4 regions of the Paenibacillus pabuli genome follow, and region 1 is predicted to be linked to each of the others. Evidence: riboswitches for the same ligand, from Rfam matches in the RefSeq annotation. Region 1 holds a riboswitch; each other region holds the start of a gene.

Region 1 (4,736 bases):
CATCAGCTCTTCATCCTCATAACACCATTTCTAGTTCGGAGGTAAATTTTCTGAGGTTGGGTAATATACTAGGGGCCTAATCCATTTTCCGACTCGTTTTGTCCACCTACATAAAAGTTGCACTAGACAAAAATTATTGAATGAGTACAATGTAAGTAACGACATATATTTTCAGACATATAAAAGTGAATGGCTCCGGTTTTCATTATAAGGAATATCAATACGATCATTAATAAAAAGTCAGGTGAACATTTATGAGTAAAAAAAATCCATTCAATTCTCCTTCGGCTGAGCCATTGGCTGCAGCAGGCATGGCTCCCTCCCTCGGGGAAGCTCACAGCTCCATGAAAGTTCCGACAAACGCCGCCTGGTGGAAAAAATTCCTCGCCTTTGTCGGCCCCGGTTATCTGGTCGCTGTCGGCTATATGGACCCGGGGAACTGGGCAACAGATATTGCCGGCGGTTCCCAGTTCGGTTATACGCTATTATCCGTCATTTTGATCTCAAACCTCATGGCAGTCGTATTGCAGTCACTTGCAGGCAAGCTTGGTATTGTAACCGGACGGGATCTGGCCCAAGCTTGCCGCGAACGGTTCAGCATGCCGGTTGTCATTATGCTCTGGGTCTTGTGCGAATTGGCCATTGCAGCCACGGATCTGGCTGAGGTCATCGGTTCAGCCATCGCACTGAAGCTTCTGTTCAACATCCCGATGTTATACGGCGTTATTATTACGGCTGTGGATGTTCTGCTTATCCTATTGCTGCAAAATAAAGGCTTCCGTGCCCTGGAAACGCTGGTCATCGTGCTGATGGCAACCATAGCCCTCTGCTTCGGGATTGACCTGTTTCTTGCCAAACCGGATATGGGCGGAGTACTCACCGGATTTGTACCCAGCGCCGAGATACTGCAGAATCCAGCGATGCTATATATCGCCATCGGAATCATCGGAGCAACGGTTATGCCACACAATCTGTATTTGCATTCTTCCATCGTGCAGACCCGGCAGATCGAACAGACCACTCGGGGAAAAAGAGAAGCGATTCGATACTCCACTATGGATTCAACGATCGCTTTGACCCTGGCCCTGTTTATCAACGCTGCCATACTCATTGTGTCAGCCGCTGTATTTCACAGCGCAGGTATGACGCAGGTCGCTGAGATTGCAGATGCTTATCACTTGCTCACCCCCCTGCTGGGCACAACCATTGCAAGTATCCTGTTTGGTGTCGCTCTACTGGCCTCAGGTCAGAACTCAACACTTACAGGAACACTGTCCGGACAGATTGTCATGGAAGGCTTCCTGAACATCCGGATTCCGGCTTGGCTTCGCCGGCTCGTGACCCGGTTAATCGCAATCATTCCTGCCGTGATTGTGACAGCTATCGCCGGAGAGCACGGAACGGAAGAATTGCTGATTTTGAGCCAGGTTATTCTATCCTTGCAGCTGCCTTTTGCCGTTATTCCACTTGTGATGTTTACCAGTGACAAAAAAAGCATGGGGGCATTTGCCAACAAGTTGTGGCTCAAAATGGTCTCTTGGATCATCGCTGCCGTGATTGTAGTACTGAATGTTTATCTGATCATCCAGACCATCATGCTGTTCTAATCTAAATATGTGGTAAAAACATATTTTCTTTAACCAGAAATTGATAAAAAAGGCTGATCCCCTCAAGAATATATAACTTGAGGGGATCAGCCTTTTAGCTTGCCGTACATTTGCCTTGTCCACTATTTAAAGACACGTGAAGTCATCTCTTTTTCCATCTTATGCACTAATCTTCCGCAGACACAAGCAGAGGAATAAGCTGCTCCAGGGCTTCGATCGTCCAGTCTGCATGCCCCTGACCCTCCAGCTCAGGCTGAAACCGTCCATAGCCCTGCAAAATACGTATCGTTCGCATCCCCAGCTTCTTGGCAGGAATGATATCGTTATCAATCCGGTCTCCAATCATGACCGCTTCCTCGGGTTCACAACCCGCCTGTTTCAGAGCTACCGCATATAGCTCCGGGTCCGGCTTGGATACACCTTCTTCTGCCGAACAAGCCAGAACATCCACGTACCTCCGCAGACCGTAGCTTTCCAGGCGCCCCTCTGTCCCTGGACTCTGGTTGGCAATGATGCCGATTCGATAGTGGTGTGACAATTCCTTCAACACCGCGTCAGCCGAAGCGAATGGCTTCTCCAGTTCCTTCCGGAACTTCAACTTCTCCTGAATCTGCTCCCTATGACGTTCATCGCTAATCAGCGTTCGAATGGCTACCCTCATGGGCCACTGCTCATAATTTCGGTAACAGGAGGCGAAAATCTCTCGCACTTCCTCTATCTTCACCGGATATCCAAGCAAGCAGGCTTCTTCAACAAACTGCCCAATAATATCATCTACCGGATCCCATTCGTCCACCAGCGTATCTCCTACATCAAAGAACAACCATTTTAACCCACGTACATCCGGCACGCCTATTCCTCCTTGTTAGCCATGAACGCAACCTTTATGAATCAACACTGTGCATTAATGCTCAAATAAAAAAAGAAGACCCACCATCTTGCATGAGTCTCCTCAGAATTCCGTTTTTTCATAAGTTCAATTATAACAGGCACCTTACACCGGATCAATCGGCAGCTATCACATTAACCATTAAGTAAGAAGCCAACTTCTCCATTGAGGGAATACACAATTCGGTCAGCTCCCATCCCACGGTAAATGCCTTTGGGGTGACTCTGTTCGGTAATCACACACAGCGATTTGGAGGTCCAGGAACGGCAGATCTGCAAATAGCGGCAGGTCAGGTTCAAACTATTCTCGAATATGAAAACGTTACCTACGCTCGATTGTGGTAGAAACCACTTCTGAGCTTCAGCTGTATTCATGCGAATGACGTTCTCCACTCCGATTCTCCGGAGTTTCCGTTCTTCCCCTGCACTGTTGGTCAGAACGGCAAACGGCATTTTTTTGTACATCAACAGCCTGATAAACTTGCGGCCTGCTTCATTCGGTGCTGTTACTAAAATCATCTCATTATCCATCATTCGTTCCTCCCTTGGCGTGAAAAGACAACAAAAAAGAAGCGTGGGGGACCAAGGCCTCCCGAACGCTTCTTGAATAACCCATGACGAAAACGCCATGAATATGCGTACGGCTTGTTGCCTCTCCCTTTAACGCTTACGAGGTTAGCTGACGGATTCGGGCGCGAGAGTCGCCCTATTTCCGGCTTGCACCGAAAAATTCACCCCATGGATTAGCTGCATTGACAGCCATTCCGATTGGTTCCCCCGTTTCCCACCCATGAATGAATGGAAACTCAGCGATTAAAACATCGTTCCTGTTTCATGTATTGATCAGAGCGATATTATCGTTTGTTTCGTTGTTCATGTTAAGTTGAATTGAATTTGAAATTACGATATGAATCATACACCCGCGCCATGTTAGTGTAAAGTCTGGTCAGATCACCGAATGGACGAATTTAAGGCATTACACATTAATGATATCGCTTACAACCCATCCATTCTCTATCCATCTCTATTAAGCTCGCTAATTCTCGTCCTTATAAAAAACGTATGTAATTTAAGGATTCTGTAGGTAAGAATAGAAAGGTATTTATCATTTAATTAATTTTGCATTATCTAATTGTAAGCAATATAATGTAGTTATACGAATCATTAACCCTATTATACGAAATGGAGGCGACGAATCATGACCGTTTATGACTACACAGTCAATACCCTTCGAGGCCAGAAAGTGGAGATGTCCGAATATCGCAACAAGGTGCTGCTCATAGTAAATACTGCGAGTAAATGCGGCCTGACCCCGCAATTCGAAGGCTTACAGGAACTTTATAACAAATTCAAAGATCGGCATTTTGAAGTATTGGGCTTCCCGAGTAACCAGTTCGCTCAGGAAAAGGGATCTTCCGATGATATTGCAGAGTTCTGTCAAATGAATTACGGTGTAAGCTTCCCTATGTTTGAGAAAATTGATGTCAATGGTTCAAGCGCTCATCCTCTCTTCCAGCACCTGACAACAGAGGCACCGGGATTGCTCGGTTCCAAAGCCATCAAATGGAACTTCACCAAATTCCTCGTTGATCAGAACGGACGCGTCGTGAAGCGTTATGCACCAAAAACGACTCCTGACCAAATTGAGGCAGATATTGAGAAACTGCTGAAATAAAGCAACACGGAGAGGCCATGATAACAAGGAACCAGGGAAAGCCAGGTTCTCTGTGAATGGCCTTTTTTTATCAGCACGTCTTCTCCAAACGCAAAAAAAGAGGTTCTCCGTATTCGGAAAACCTCTTCTTGTCGTACATTATGATGCGGTCGAGAGGACTCGAACCTCCACGGGCATACGCCCACTACCCCCTCAAGATAGCGTGTCTGCCATTCCACCACGACCGCATGTCGTAAATAATCGGCAACAAAAATGATTATACAGGATTATGATGTAAAAGTAAAGCACTTTTCAAAAACGAATCTACACTTGCGTTTTTGTTCCATAAATTGGTTTTTATCGTCATGATTTCTTAACTATTGCATACATTAAATTTCAATTCATTTTGATCATTAATATATGTTACTTTATCTCCCGATAAGACAACATTTTGAACACCACACTTTGATTTCCTCGAGTCTCCAGCCTTATTGTGTTACTAATAATAACATTAAAATAACAAACGCACAAAATATCAAGAAATTATTGACAAAATACGGATGTTTATGTGATTATATATATCATAT
Region 2 (4,736 bases), 2.5 Mb from region 1:
TCTTCCTGCATATCACGGATATATTGATCCGTCATTTTGATTGGATCTTCTGCCTTGTCAATAATGGCATTAATGTTAGACATCGTTAAATCACGCAAACGTTTGAAAATGGACATTATGGTATTCCTCCTAGTCGATATTACATCTTGTATATAATCATACATACGTGGTAACCTTCAACCCGTTTCAATTTTACCAAAAAAAATCATAAAACACGATTCGAAGCCACCCAAAATCTACTATTTTACATCTTTCGTCCGGCTTAAATGATCATCGAGCAGCTTTTCTGCCGTCAGTACGATCTCATCGATCTGCATACGCGTAATGGCGTCAAAATGAATACCCATAATAACGGTGACGGTCACCTTGAGAGAATTCGCAGCCTTTCGTGCCAGACGCTCACATAATTCTTGTTCCTTGTGCCCAGGAATATGGACTGCAGTTCCCACCACGCGTTCTCTTTCGGGATAAAAGGTCGCCACAGCTCCTATATGAGCTTTCCCACCCGTGACCAAAAATATCTGATCTTCTCCAGCTTCAATGACCTGCAAACGAACCGACTTCAAATCATAAGTATTCATCCTAATCCACCTGTCCTTTGTGTGTATATGTAATGGTGGAATTATGAGTGTTATCGGTCAGATTGGACAATGAAACTTCTCACACTATGCATAATGAACCATCACCCCGGGCATACCAAAGAGAACGCCATTTGACAAAGGAGGCTATATCATGCGTATTCGCCTCATCGCATTCGCCATGTTGATCCTTGTTTTTCTAAGCGGAAGCTATACTTCTGGGCAGCTGCTGGCTAAACCCGTTCCAGAGAGTACGCCTGCTGCAAAGCCTGACCTATCTGAAGATGAACAGCTGACGCTCGGTCAGCTAAGGCAGAAATATGCTGATACTTTCAAAACCAATGGACCTTCAACCCGACAGGTGGCATTGACTTTTGATGATGTGCCTGATCCGCGCTTCACACCGCAGGTACTGGATATTTTGAAGAAATATAATGTAAAAGCGACTTTTTTTATTGTTGGCAACCGAGCTGAGAAACATCCTGACCTCGTCAGACGGATCGTTAGGGAAGGTCACATTGTTGGAAACCATAGTTACAACCATCCTGAATTCAGTAAGCTGTCTTTAAATGCTTTTCGCAAACAAATTCTACATACCGGTGACATTATTCGTAAACTGACCGGGTACACACCGAAAATGATTCGTCCTCCATACGGAGACATTAATGAGAAACAGCTGCAATGGGCCGCAAGACAACAATACAGTATTGTTAACTGGAATGTGGATTCGCTGGATTGGAAAGGCCTAAGCAAAGAGCAGGTTAAGCAAAATGTTTTATCTGCAGTCAAGCCAGGCTCCATCATTCTTCAACATGCGGGAGGCGGCGTGGGTTCAAATCTGTCCGGTACCATTGGGGCACTTCCGGAGATTATTGATGAACTGCGGTGCAGGGGCTTCAATCTGGTGACTCTGGACGAAATGCTGCAATTGCCGAAGAGCAAATAATACAGGGCATAGTGGATAGTAAACACATCTTAATCATGAAACTAACAATCTTATTTTTTGTTAAAAACAAAGGGTACCCTTATTTCACGTTAAACGTGTCATAAAGGCACCCTTTTATTGGCGATGATACTTATTTTAAAATATAAAGTTCAACATCCTGAAAACCAAAAGTGCTCACAGACTTCTGACTTCCAGGAATGAAAATATCAATCCGTTTGCCTTTGATCGCCCCGCCGACATCACGTGCAGTAGCCACAAATGCCTGCTTAGGCAGCCCCGGATGGGAGTGACCTGTAACAAGAACCTTCGTCCCCAGTGGGATCACACTCGGATCTACTGCGATCGTGCCGAGTTCAAGCGGATTACCGAAGTAATCTACAGCACCCCATCCACCATTTTCAGAAGCGGCCGAAGAGTATGCTGTTGCTTTCACTTCAACAGCCTTACTGTAATCAAACGTTTTGCCCCAAGCTTGAACGACTTTCTCGTCAGCATTCACATCAAGGCTAGCTGTCGTGATCGCCTTTGCTTCGGAAGAGCTCTTGGCAGCTGGAGCAGCCGAGGCCGTATTTGTTGTTTTTCCTGGGATCGTAATTTTCAAACCACCATAAATGTTGTAAGGCGAAATATCATGGTTAGCTTTGATAAGTGTGCTCAGTCCAACCCCATATTTTTTCGACAAGGTGTAGAAGGTATCCCCCTCTTTGGCCACGTGAACAGAATCAGCGTGAGCTGGAACGGCCTGAATGAGCATTGCTGCTGTCAGCAGGGCTGCTGCTGTTTTGGCTATTGTTCTCTTCTTAATCATGGTCTTCCTCCCTCATTGTGCCTGCGAAGTTAGTTGTCGGATTCGGATGGAGGAAACCACCCTATAGGTTGCTGTTACATGCGTATTGCGTTATGTACCCCTAATTCACCCCAAGCAGCGTGCGTATCGATCTTCCCCTTCACGGCCTGCATCATTACATCCTCCGCACTTCCTCCTCAGGAAGTTTCGGCAGGAACAATATATCACAATTCTGTAACCAGGGTCCGTAGTAAATGTTACCAACTGTTTTAAACAACTCATTATACAGCTTTAATAATAAGGATTTTTTCAAAATCTGGAGTGACTATGCAGCTTTGGAACAATGACAGAAACGTTACTTTTAAGACAGTGGATACTTATCCACACAAAAAAACAACCCTGCTAACCATAAAGTTAACAAGGCTGTTTGATTTCGTTTTTGTTAGTCCATCCAATATGATTAACTGGCTGATCATGTTCAACGATTATGACAAAACTTTACCGAGGAAGTCACGCGTACGTGGATGCTTAGGCTGACCAAATACTTCATCAGGTGTCCCCTCTTCCACGATTACCCCGCCATCCATAAAGATGATGCGATCTCCAACTTCACGGGCAAAGCCCATCTCGTGGGTAACGATAACCATAGTCATGCCGCCTTCAGCCAGGCGCTTCATCACGTCGAGTACTTCACCGACCATTTCAGGGTCAAGTGCAGAGGTTGGCTCGTCAAACAGCATCACATGCGGCTGCATCGCAAGGGCTCTCGCTATGGCAATCCGCTGCTTCTGTCCACCAGACAGCTGACTCGGATAAGCATCCTTTTTCTCCAATAACCCAACGGTTTTGAGCAAGTCTGCTGCGATCTGCTTCGCTTCCTGTTCAGACTGCTTTTTGACCTTAATTGGGGCAATGGTAATGTTTTGCTCCACGGTTTTATGCGGAAACAGATTAAAGTGCTGGAACACCATCCCCATTTTTTCCCGAGTTGCATTAATGTTGTGTTTGCGGTCCGTGATGGATACCCCTTCGAAATTAATCTCACCGGAAGTAGGCTGCTCCAACAGGTTCAGACAGCGCAGGAATGTACTTTTACCCGATCCTGAAGGACCAATCACGACAACGACCTCGCCCTTGCCAATTGAGACATCTATGCCTTTAAGTACTTCGTTTTTGTCGTAGGATTTGTGTAATTGTCTAACGTCTATCACTTGCACTCAACTTCCTTTCCAGTCGACCCAGCAGCTTGGACAAAATGAATGTCAATACAAAGTATATAGCTGCTGCAATAAGGAACGGATTCATTCCTTGGTACGTAATGTTTTTGACTACACTTGCCTGATACATGATATCAACCATACCAATGACCGAGATAATGGAAGATTCCTTGATGATGGTTACGAATTCATTACCGATGGCAGGCAGCACTGCTTTGAAAGCCTGTGGCAAAATAATAAATCTCATTGCGGCGCCTCTACCCATCCCAAGCGAACGGGCTGCTTCGAGTTGACCGCGGTCAACCCCTTGAATTCCCGCACGGAAGATTTCTGCAAGGTAAGCACCACTGTTGATGGAAAGTGTTAAGATACCCGCCTGAAGAGGCGAGAACGTAATGCCAAATGTCAGGGCCAGACCATAATAAATAATCATCAACTGAACCAGCATCGGCGTACCACGAATGACTTCGACATATGCCGTACCAATCCACCGCAAAATTGCAGTATCATGCATCCGGAACATGCAAATGATCAAACCGATAATTACCCCGAAGATTACGCCGAGTGCAGACAATAAGAGCGTATATCCAACGCCTGTCGCATAGAAGCTTTTGTACTGCCAGAATACTTCAAAAATATTTGGCGATTTGACCTCACGGTCTGCCATTAATTGACTGGCTTCAGTTACCATCTGCTCAATCTTATTTTCGCTTTTCAGTCGTTCAAGCGTACCATTGACTGCATTCAGCAATTCAGTATTGCCTTTGCGGATTCCGATCGCTGCTGCTACCTGCTCTTCATCCGGAACTGCAGGAGCAAGTCCGATCATATCATCCAAATAACCTGCGGCCACCGTATCTTCAACAATTGCAGCGTTAATGCGTTTAGTTTGCAGCTGAAGCACAATGTCCGAGATTTTATCAAGAGAAGTCAGCTTGGCTCCAGTAATCTTCTGTCCGATCGTTTCCTGAATCGAGCCTTTCTGTGCTCCGATCTTTTCATTTTCCAGTTCTGCCATGGTTGGGTATTTATCTTTATCCTCATTGCGAACCATGATGACTTGTTTCGATTTATAATAGGTATCCGAGAAGTCGATACTTTTCTTGCGGTCCTCTGTTGGTGTCATACCTGAGATAACAATATCCACGCGGCCACTCTGCAAGGCAGGCAGCAGGCCGTCAAAACCCATATCTTCGATTACGAGTTCT
Region 3 (4,736 bases), 740 kb from region 1:
CCAGAACGGCTTGGGCCAAAACGAGATTGAAGGATGAGTACAATAGTGGAGACAGCCACACCTGTACAGGATGAGTATCAGTAGTCAGCGTAATGAACCGTAAGGCACCGGGATGGTGTATGGTGCTTGTAATCATAAGTATGGACAACAGGAGCATCATGGGAACCACGATACTATTCATTTGCAATATGGCTTTGATGCCTCGTCCCAGAAGCAGGTACGTTCCCACAATCGTAATAATCAAACCAGTCTGGTAATGCAGTCCAAGATGCTCCACGAAGACAGAGCCTGCTCCGGCAAGCATTACACTGTTTACACCAATGAGAATCAGTAGCGTTATCCAGGTAATCCACTTTCCAGCTTTGTGCCCAAATAGGTGCTTGTTCAGGTCCTCGTAAGAGCGGGAGCCGGTATCATGGGCGATGAGCATCATTTTGGTGCCCAGCCAGACAAATAGTATGGTCGATAAGCCGATGGTGATGGTGGCCCATTTGCCATACTGGGTAAAAAACTGCAATATTTCCTGCCCTGTCGCGAAGCCTGCTCCTACAACCGTTCCGATGTATGTGAATGCGATCTGCAGCACCCGGAATGCCTGTTTCATGCGTTTCCCCTCTCAGGCCCCATAATTGTTTGGACATGCGGGTGCCATGGTACAAGGTATGCTTGACTCTGGTAACTCATGACAATTGGAAGGAGCTTTGCGTCTTCAGAATCGGTCAATGATGGAGGAAAGGCGATTTCGCTTGAACTGACAGCCTCATCTATGATACTTTTACCTCATAGGATAGGCTTGGGAGGTCAAATCATGGAAGTACTAAAACAACGAATTTTACAAGAAGGCGTAGTCATCTCGGATCAGGTGCTGAAGCTGGACGGATTATTAAACCATCAGATTGATCCTGCACTGACGATGGAGATGGGCCGCGAGTTTGCCGCTCGCTTTCGAGAAAGTGGAGTGACCCGGGTCATTACCGTGGAGTCTTCAGGGATTCCGGTTGCTTTTGCCGCAGCTCATGAGCTGGGGGTGCCGCTCGTATTTGCCCGTCGAAAAAAGACGCTTCTGGCAGATCCCGATGCCTACTGTGAACGCGTACCTTCCTTTACCAAAGGGATCGTAACCGATATTATGGTATCCCGCGAATACATTCATGAGAACGACCGTATTTTGTTCATAGATGATATTATCGCCAACGGAGATGCTGCTCGCGGTGTCATCAAAATCATTGAACGTTCGGGCGCGGAACTCGTCGGATTCGGTGTCGTGGTCGAGAAATGTTTTCAGGCCGGAGCACGCACGATCCGTGAGCAGGGAATTCCGGTGGAAGCCTTGGTGCGCATTCGTTCACTGAATGATGGAACCGTGCAATTCGACGATAACCAAATGTGACAGTTTAAAGGAAAAAGCCTATTTTTTGAACAATGCCTTTGCATGACCGCGGATTTCATTTATAATGGGGTTATGTTAGGGAGAGGAGGCAACACCATGGGGAACCAACCGGCATCAGAACAATTTTTTATTGAAAAGCTGGCGGAGTCGAAAGTTCATTTTGAACGTGCCCTGGATTGTAAACATACGGAATTCGATGACCTTTATCCCTATATGATTGAACATCCTCAATTTTTCTGGTACAAACGCTATGTTGCCTGGTCAGAGTTGCTGACCATTGTAGGCTTGTGTGAAGAGTTGTCCTTCGCTTGGAAAGAACAATTTACACCGCATCAAGTGGAGTACCTTGAAGAACGTGTGATGTCCGCCAAAGTGCTTGATTTTTGGTTCGAGAAGAACGACAGCAAAGAGCACGCGCAGCGGTAACTTTCAGTCGGGACATTTTTCGAATGACATAACAGTCCAATACAGTCACGTGAGACCTAAATGACTTTTCATTTAGGTCTCTTTTTGTAAATAATTTTGGAACATAGGAGCCATAGACATGATTAGTGATGCAGAACTGGATGCACTGCGCTTATCGGGTGAAAAAGTAAGAGTGATACGGGATGGTTTGGAATCCAACGATGTAACCGGGATTGTCGTTGCATGGGATGGGGAACAGGTGCTTATCCGTCGCCAGAACAGACGTGTGGTCAAGCTGGATCGTAGCTATCGCTATCAGCTTTTTAGCGAACCACGTCAAAGTCCGGTTGATGAATAGAATCCTTTGGAGACTGATGCATGGAATTACCATGGATGGTTTGGCATAATCCAACCACTCGGGAGAGAAGATAGGTACAGCGAGAATTCGTAAACTTTTCAGCCGAGAGGATGTGCGGGTAGCCATGACATTGATGAATGATAAGGTTCATGCCTATAAGGATCAGATTGGAGAATTAAGAGATGTGTTGCCTGGTGTGGTCAAAGCGTACCACGAATTTACCGGGGAATGTTTTCAGTCAGGTGCGATTGATGCCAAAACGAAGCAGCTGATTGCCCTCGGCATCGGATTGTTTGCCAATAACGAGGTATGTACGTTTTACCACGTGGAAGAGGCACGAGCGAAGGGAGCAACCGATCAGGAGATTATGGAGACGGTTGCCGTAGCCGGAGCGGTAGGCGGCGGTCACGCGCTGTCTCAAGGTGCAATGCGTGTGCAAAAAGCATTACACTAGGTTGTTCCTGTAAGCGAGTTTGAATAACAAGACAGCAAAACAGGCTCTGGAATAATCCAGAGCCTGTTTCTTATGCAATTTATATTTTTCCAAGCATTTTGTTATACATAAACTGTCCAGTTACACGGCGTGCTGTTACATAGCGGTCATTGAAGTATGGGTTCGACAATTTGGTGATGCTGACACCCTTACTGCTAGAAGCATGAGCGAATTGTCCGCCCCCGATGTATACGCCTGTGTGCGAAATGCCACTGCCTGAAGTGTTGAAGAATACCAGATCACCTGTGCGCAGATTGGCTTTGGATACCGGGGTACCTGCCTTGGCTTGTTGCTGTGAAGTACGTGGTAATTCAATGCTATATTTTTCGAAAATATATCTCATAAATCCAGAGCAATCAAACCCGGCCAGCGTCGTGCCGCCCCACTTGTAAGGTATACCAGTCATGTTGTTAACAACGGTGTTGATACTGCTTGCCTCAGTGCTTGCTGCACCAGATGTAAATAGAACGGCTGCGCCAAAAATAGAAATGATCAGTTTTTTCAAAATCGATGTTCTCCCTTCGATGCCTACGGAGTTAGCTAAGGGTTCGGTAGAAGGTTCCCTATATTTCCTATGTATAAGAATAATTCACCCAAAATGGTTCCCCCGTTTTCAAACATGAAACTCGGCAAATGAATAATTAATATTTTGTAACCTTTTGAAACTATATTGCATAAATGCGTAATTGTCAAACGTTTCTTACTCCTTCAATGTTAACGGAATTCAAGACTTTTTGCAGAAAGTAGTAGTTCTACATGTTTATTTATGATGACAAAAACGTAATTTGTGTTTCAACAGCAATCAAACTGGACAAATAAGTAAATTGGAGAGATAGAGGAGAGCAAGTTTCATTTTGAACAGGAAAAGTCAGTTCTCGACCGGATCTTAAACTTCCGGCTGTCATTCTTCTTTAATAATTAAATTAAGTGTTGACTCGTTGGATTCCACATGATATATTATTTCTTGTCGCCGCGATAGATTATCTCGGAGATATACCATATGCGGTCGTGGCGGAATTGGCAGACGCGCACGGTTCAGGTCCGTGTGGGCTAACCCCCCGTGGAGGTTCGAGTCCTCTCGACCGCATCATTTTATTAACAATAGGTTTCTGATCTGCTTTTCTGGCAGATTGGGAACCTTTTTGTTTTTCAAACAAAATACTAGAGTTGCAGTTTGTCCAATGAGAAAGAATGGCAAAATAAACCTCGAATAACCCCAAGATTTTCAAGACAGAATGTACATAAATGGGGTGAATTATCTATGAGGAAAAAAGGGATTCGGATATTGCTTTCGATCTTGTTATTGGACATGCTTATCGGATGTCAGAGCTCGAAACCTAAAGAACAGGATTTGATGCGGATAAATTCCGCTAATGGTGAAAATACGAAAAAAGTCATTTTCCTGATGGTGGATTCTTTAATGTATCAGGCGATCGACCAAGGAATCAGCAAGCAGGAGCTTCCTGCCTTACAATTCCTGATCGAACACGGACAATATTATAAAAACCTGGTCAGTTCTTTTCCCACGATGTCCGTCACGATCGACAGCTCATTGCTTACCGGAGCGTATTCGGACCTTCACCGTGTACCGGGTCTGACTTGGTATTCTGCGGACAACAAGAAAATGATCATGTACGGAACCGGACCGACGGAAGTGCTCAAACACGGAGTTAATCCGGTGTTGACGGATGCTCTGGTCCATTTAAACGGGAGTCATTTGAACAGGAATTTACCCACAATCTATGAGGACCTAGCCCGGCAAGGATTAAAGTCGGGTTCGATCAACGGCCTGATATACAGGGGGACGTCAGATCAAAAGTTGTCGATCCCTCGTTGGGTTCAAATAGCAGCTTCTTTACCAAAAGAGATTGATGTGAAAGGGCCGGACTTACTGTCCCTGGGTGCATTGTCTAATCCGTTTCAAGATATTAAAGATTTGCCGGATGGCTTAACGAATCGAATGGGCATTCATAATGATTTTGCTATTGAAGCCGTAAAATATTTGGTTCAATCCAATAAATTGCCGGATTTTTTGTTTGTCTATTTACCGGATTTAGACCGGGAGTTACATAAGAAAGGCCCCACGGGAC
Region 4 (4,736 bases), on a different contig from region 1:
TATATGTCGAATAATTGGGCTAGATAAGGCCAAATGCGACAAACGCAATTCAAATACAAAGGAGCGAAGCGACATGGAACAGCGTTTAACGGAAGAGAAAGTGTTTAAAGATCCGGTACATAATTATATTCATGTGCAAGATCCGATTATATGGCAGTTAATTAATACACCAGAGTTTCAGCGCTTGCGGCGTATCCGTCAGTTGGGAACATCCTATCTGACTTTTCACGGTGCTGAACACAGCCGATTCTCACACTCATTGGGCGTTTACGAAATAACACGCAAAATTATCTCTCAATTTGAAAGAAGTCAGTACTCCGATTGGCCTAAAGAAGAAAAAGTGGTTGCTCTCTGCGCTGCATTATTGCATGACCTGGGTCACGGGCCGTTCTCTCACTCCATTGAGGAAGCCTTCGACATGCATCATGAAGACTGGACCTGCCGAATTATCCTTGGGGATACCGAAGTGGGGGCGATCCTGAGACGGTATGCTCCCGATTTCCCAGAGAAGGTGGCATCTGTTATTCAAAAAACATATGAAAAGCCGATCGTTGTAAATTTGGTCACTAGCCCGCTTGATGCAGACCGGATGGACTATTTGCTTCGGGATGCTTACTTTACAGGTGTAAACTACGGAACGATCGACCTTGACCGCATCCTGCGAATGCTTCGTCCATATCACGGCAGAATTGTAGTCAAGGAATCGGGAATGCATGCGGTGGAAGACTATTTGATGTCACGTTACCAGATGTACTGGCAGATTTACTTCCATCCGGTGACCCGAAGCTCCGAAATTATCCTGAGACAAATATTTAAGCGTGCGAAAGAGCTGGTGAAGCAGGGATTCCATTTCCGTTTCATGCTGGAGCCGTTACCGCAGCTGTTTGATGGTGTGCTCTCTGTTGATGAATATTTGCAATTGGATGAGGCGTTGGTACAGACAGCATTCATGCAGTGGCGCAAAGAGAACGATTCTGTTCTGAGCGAGTTATGCGAACGTTTTATCGATCGCAGGTTGTATAAGTATGTAGAGGTTGAACAGATCGATGTGGAAACGATTGAAGAAATTCGGGTTGCCTTTGCCAGAGCGGGTCTTAACCCCGAATATGATCTGGAAATTGATTTTCCGACGGATCTTCCGTATGATGTTTTTCGTCCGGATGAATCGACAGATAAACAGATTCTGCTGCTGGATAGACAGGACAAGCTGCATGAATTGTCCGAGGTTTCGGACATCGTTCGTTCGATCAGCGGAATACATCGTGGTAAGCACCATCTGTACTATCCGCAAAACAAGGTGGACGCCATCATTCACGAGCTGCCATCTCATATTCGCCCCTACTTTTCATGATCATGAAATGTGCAATCAAGAGCAAATTTTTTACAAATTAGCTATGAAAGAAAGAGTTTCTAATTCGAGATATTACCATGATACAGTAATCTGCTTTAATGGAGAGTATATGTAGATCGACATAATTTTGTAATCCACACTTTTTTTGAAGAAGTTGAGATCACGAGGGCGCCTATATATAGTAGAAATTAAATCTGCTAATTCCACATCTTGTACTCTGGAAAATCAAATGTGATGATAAAATCTGTGATTTTTATATGATTTTGATTGGGATAGAAAACAGTTATTCGACAGGAAGGGAGAAATACACATGATGTTATTCGACACTCATACACACTTGGATGCACCGCAATTCGACGAGGACCGCGAGGAGATGATTCAGCGCGCTGTAGACGCCGGGGTTGGCTGCATGATCAATGTCGGTTTCAATCGGGAGACCATTCCATCCACGATGAAACTTGCCGAAACGTATGATTTTATTTATGCTGCTGTAGGCTGGCATCCTCAGGATGCGATTACGATGCAGGAGGGTGATCTCGAGTGGATTGCGTCTCTGTGCAAACATGAAAAGGTTGTTGCCATAGGCGAGATTGGTCTGGATTATTATTGGGACACTTCTCCCAAGGATGTTCAGCATCGTGTCCTGAGACAACAGATCGGACTAGCTCGTGAACTTAACATGCCGATTGTCATTCATAATCGCGACGCTCATGAGGATATTGTCAAAATTTTGCGCGAGGAAAAAGCTGGAGAAGTCGGGGGTGTGATGCACTCGTTCTCTGGAAGCTGGGAAACGGCAAAACTCTGTCTGGATCTAGGGTTCCATCTATCCTTCGGGGGACCAATCACGTTCAAAAACGCCAAGCAGCCAAAAGAGGTACTGGCGAAGGTGCCAATGGACCGATTTTTCATCGAAACAGACTCCCCATATCTGACACCACATCCTTATCGTGGAAAACGAAATGAAACAGCGCATGTACGTCTGGTTGCAGAGGCAGCTGCGGAAATTAAAGGCATTCCGGTAGAGGAAATTGCTGCAATAACGACCAAAAATGCCATGGAACGATTTGGGATTCGTTAAAAAACGAAGCAAATGCGGTGAAAAAGAGAGGTAGACGGAGCGAATTTGCTTTTTGATCCAAATAAATGAAGAATATTACAATATTTTAACCAAATATTTAGAAAAACGTACTTGAACAACGCTTTACAACATGCATCGAAACAGGATATCATCTTTTCAGTGAATTGTTGTGCGGAAAATTGGACAGATGTTCGGGGGATGAACAAAGGGACACTTTCCGATGACACAACAATACTTTTCATGAACCGATCTCGCTGAGTCTCCGTTAACGGAGAGCGGGGGAACCAATAGGGCTTAAACATCAGTGAAAGCAGCTGATGCGCATCATTCGCTGACCCAAAAGCAGCGAATGCCTTTGCGAAGCACTATTTGATTTCTTCTTTGGGTCTCGGGGTGAATTCAAGGGCATCCGCCATGAGCGGGTGACCGGAGATAGGGCGGCTCTCTTTCGCCCGAACCCGACAGCTAACCTCGCAAGCGGAAAAAGAGAGGCAACCTCGTGCATGAATTTCCGATATTCAAAATCATTCGGAAAGCCACGAAAGAGTTCCTCTTAGACTCTTTCTTTGGCTTTTTTGTTTTTGAATAAAAGAAATACGGTCATCATACGGTAAGTATTCAGGTGGTGACATCATGTTGCGAAGAGTGGTTCATGATGCAGAACCGGTCAATGGGATATGGACCTGTTTTGTAGAAAATTTGGTATAGTCGCGTCAAAGACATCATGCATTAACTTTAGACGGCGAGGCTATGAAGGAGGACGGAGAAGTGGGCACATTCCAACCAGAAGAGACCCATGAGTCACGATCATCCAGTAAGTCTTACGCGTTGCGGTGGAAGCATGAGAACTTGCGTCAAATGGCACTGATCGCTATTTTCTCAATCGCGCTTACAATCATGATCTTGTTAGTCGTTTACGGTCAAGCCGGGAAACAAATTTCGCTGGTTATCGATGGCAAAGCTCAAGCGGTAGAGACTCGTACAGGAATGCTTCAAGAAATGCTGGAGGAGCAATCAATCACAGTCAGCCCTCATGATGAGGTATCCATGCCTTTGAACGGGGCAATCGCAGATGGAGACCGCATTGTTATTGAGCGGGCCGTTCCAGTCAATATTACGGCAGACGGAAACACCAAGACTCTGTATACAACCGATTCATCGGTAGAAGATGCAATTCAGAAATCTGGAATTGAGGTTGCCAGTGAGGATAAGGTTTATCCAGCGCTCGCAACACCAATCAAGGCAGATATGAAAATTCGCGTAGTGCGTGTAACAAAGCGTACAGTGGAAGTGGAACAGCCGATTGCGTACAAAGTAGTCAAAACGGCTGATCCTAGCTTGTACAAAGGTGACAATCGTGTCATCGTAAACGGTAAAGAAGGTACACTTGTACAACATATCGAAAAGGTGTTTCAGGATGGAGAGCTAGTCTCCAAAAAAATGGTGGGCAAATCGGTATCGACCAATCGTGTCGATAAAGTAATTGCTGTTGGAACCAAAGCGAAACCTGTTGTGAAGGAGCCGGTGATTCAGACGGTATCGGCCCAAACATCCACAGCAAAGAAAGAAACGACAACGAACTCGAAGAAAACCGCTGCATCAGGCAGCAAAGTCATTACCGTCTCAGGCACTTCTTTTAAATATTCCAAAGTACTTAAAAATGTATCGATGACCGCTTACTCTTCTGAGGAACCTGGCATTGGCACAAAAACAGCTTCCGGTACCCGGGTAACTGAAGGACGGACCATTGCGGTTGATCCCAAAGTGATTCCGATCGGCTGGTGGGTGTACATTGAGGGCCTCGGCTTCCGTCGTGCGGAAGATACTGGCGGCGCCATTAAAGGCAACAAAATCGATGTGTATTATGACAGTGTGAAGCATGCCCTGAACTTCGGACGTAAGAAAGGCAAGACGGTATATGTCATCGGTCCGGTTAAGCCGGAAGCGAACTAAAATCGTTTTACTTTGAAATGGGAATGCTATAAAATATAAGCATGAATGAATCATGCGGAATATGCGGCGGTGGAGTCTGAACAGGCTCACCGCCGTTTGGCAGAGAAGAGGATATTCCTCTTCTTTTTGCGTTAGAAAGGAAGAAATGGAACATGATAAAAGAAGTCATTGTCGTAGAAGGACGCGACGATACCGTCGCCATCCGGCGGGCTGTTGAGGCTGACACAATAGAAACGGGTGGATCTGCCATCAACCAGCGAATTCTGAAGCGAATTGCACTTGCGCAGGAGAGACGGGGTGTGATTGTTCTTACGGACCCGGATCATGCGGGTGAGCGGATTCGCAAAATTA

The links. Region 1 has a riboswitch for cyclic di-AMP ahead of ABGV42_RS14415 (hypothetical protein). Riboswitches for the same ligand answer to the same signal wherever they lie in the genome.
Region 2: it holds a riboswitch for cyclic di-AMP, as region 1 does, so the genes downstream of both, ABGV42_RS03035 (3D domain-containing protein) here and ABGV42_RS14415 (hypothetical protein) in region 1, are expected to answer to the same signal.
Region 3: it holds a riboswitch for cyclic di-AMP, as region 1 does, so the genes downstream of both, ABGV42_RS10700 (C40 family peptidase) here and ABGV42_RS14415 (hypothetical protein) in region 1, are expected to answer to the same signal.
Region 4: it holds a riboswitch for cyclic di-AMP, as region 1 does, so the genes downstream of both, ABGV42_RS30475 (ubiquitin-like domain-containing protein) here and ABGV42_RS14415 (hypothetical protein) in region 1, are expected to answer to the same signal.

Annotation. Positions count from the first base shown of each region.
Region 1 is NZ_JBDOIO010000003.1:2,699,317-2,704,052, forward strand. Features, by position in the region: gene ABGV42_RS14405 (Nramp family divalent metal transporter) at 312-1,607, shown strand; gene ABGV42_RS14410 (HAD family hydrolase) at 1,774-2,457, opposite strand; gene ABGV42_RS14415 (hypothetical protein) at 2,631-3,029, opposite strand; cyclic di-AMP (ydaO/yuaA leader) riboswitch at 3,145-3,317, opposite strand; gene ABGV42_RS14420 (glutathione peroxidase) at 3,694-4,170, shown strand; tRNA gene ABGV42_RS14425 (tRNA-Leu) at 4,315-4,397, opposite strand.
Region 2 is NZ_JBDOIO010000003.1:152,768-157,503, reverse strand. Features, by position in the region: gene ABGV42_RS03050 (PspA/IM30 family protein) at 1-116, opposite strand, end outside; gene ABGV42_RS03045 (hypothetical protein) at 240-581, opposite strand; gene ABGV42_RS03040 (polysaccharide deacetylase family protein) at 733-1,524, shown strand; gene ABGV42_RS03035 (3D domain-containing protein) at 1,655-2,332, opposite strand; cyclic di-AMP (ydaO/yuaA leader) riboswitch at 2,335-2,534, opposite strand; gene ABGV42_RS03030 (amino acid ABC transporter ATP-binding protein) at 2,797-3,522, opposite strand; gene ABGV42_RS03025 (ABC transporter substrate-binding protein/permease) at 3,509-4,736, opposite strand, start outside.
Region 3 is NZ_JBDOIO010000003.1:1,962,366-1,967,101, reverse strand. Features, by position in the region: gene ABGV42_RS10725 (YkvI family membrane protein) at 1-604, opposite strand, end outside; gene ABGV42_RS10720 (xanthine phosphoribosyltransferase) at 809-1,390, shown strand; gene ABGV42_RS10715 (hypothetical protein) at 1,487-1,816, shown strand; gene ABGV42_RS10710 (hypothetical protein) at 1,935-2,153, shown strand; gene ABGV42_RS10705 (carboxymuconolactone decarboxylase family protein) at 2,278-2,607, shown strand; gene ABGV42_RS10700 (C40 family peptidase) at 2,687-3,151, opposite strand; cyclic di-AMP (ydaO/yuaA leader) riboswitch at 3,157-3,288, opposite strand; tRNA gene ABGV42_RS10695 (tRNA-Leu) at 3,649-3,733, shown strand; gene ABGV42_RS10690 (alkaline phosphatase family protein) at 3,908-4,736, shown strand, end outside.
Region 4 is NZ_JBDOIO010000005.1:834,572-839,307, forward strand. Features, by position in the region: gene ABGV42_RS30465 (HD domain-containing protein) at 74-1,351, shown strand; gene ABGV42_RS30470 (TatD family hydrolase) at 1,662-2,432, shown strand; cyclic di-AMP (ydaO/yuaA leader) riboswitch at 2,675-2,928, shown strand; gene ABGV42_RS30475 (ubiquitin-like domain-containing protein) at 3,201-4,385, shown strand; gene rnmV (ribonuclease M5) at 4,538-4,736, shown strand, end outside.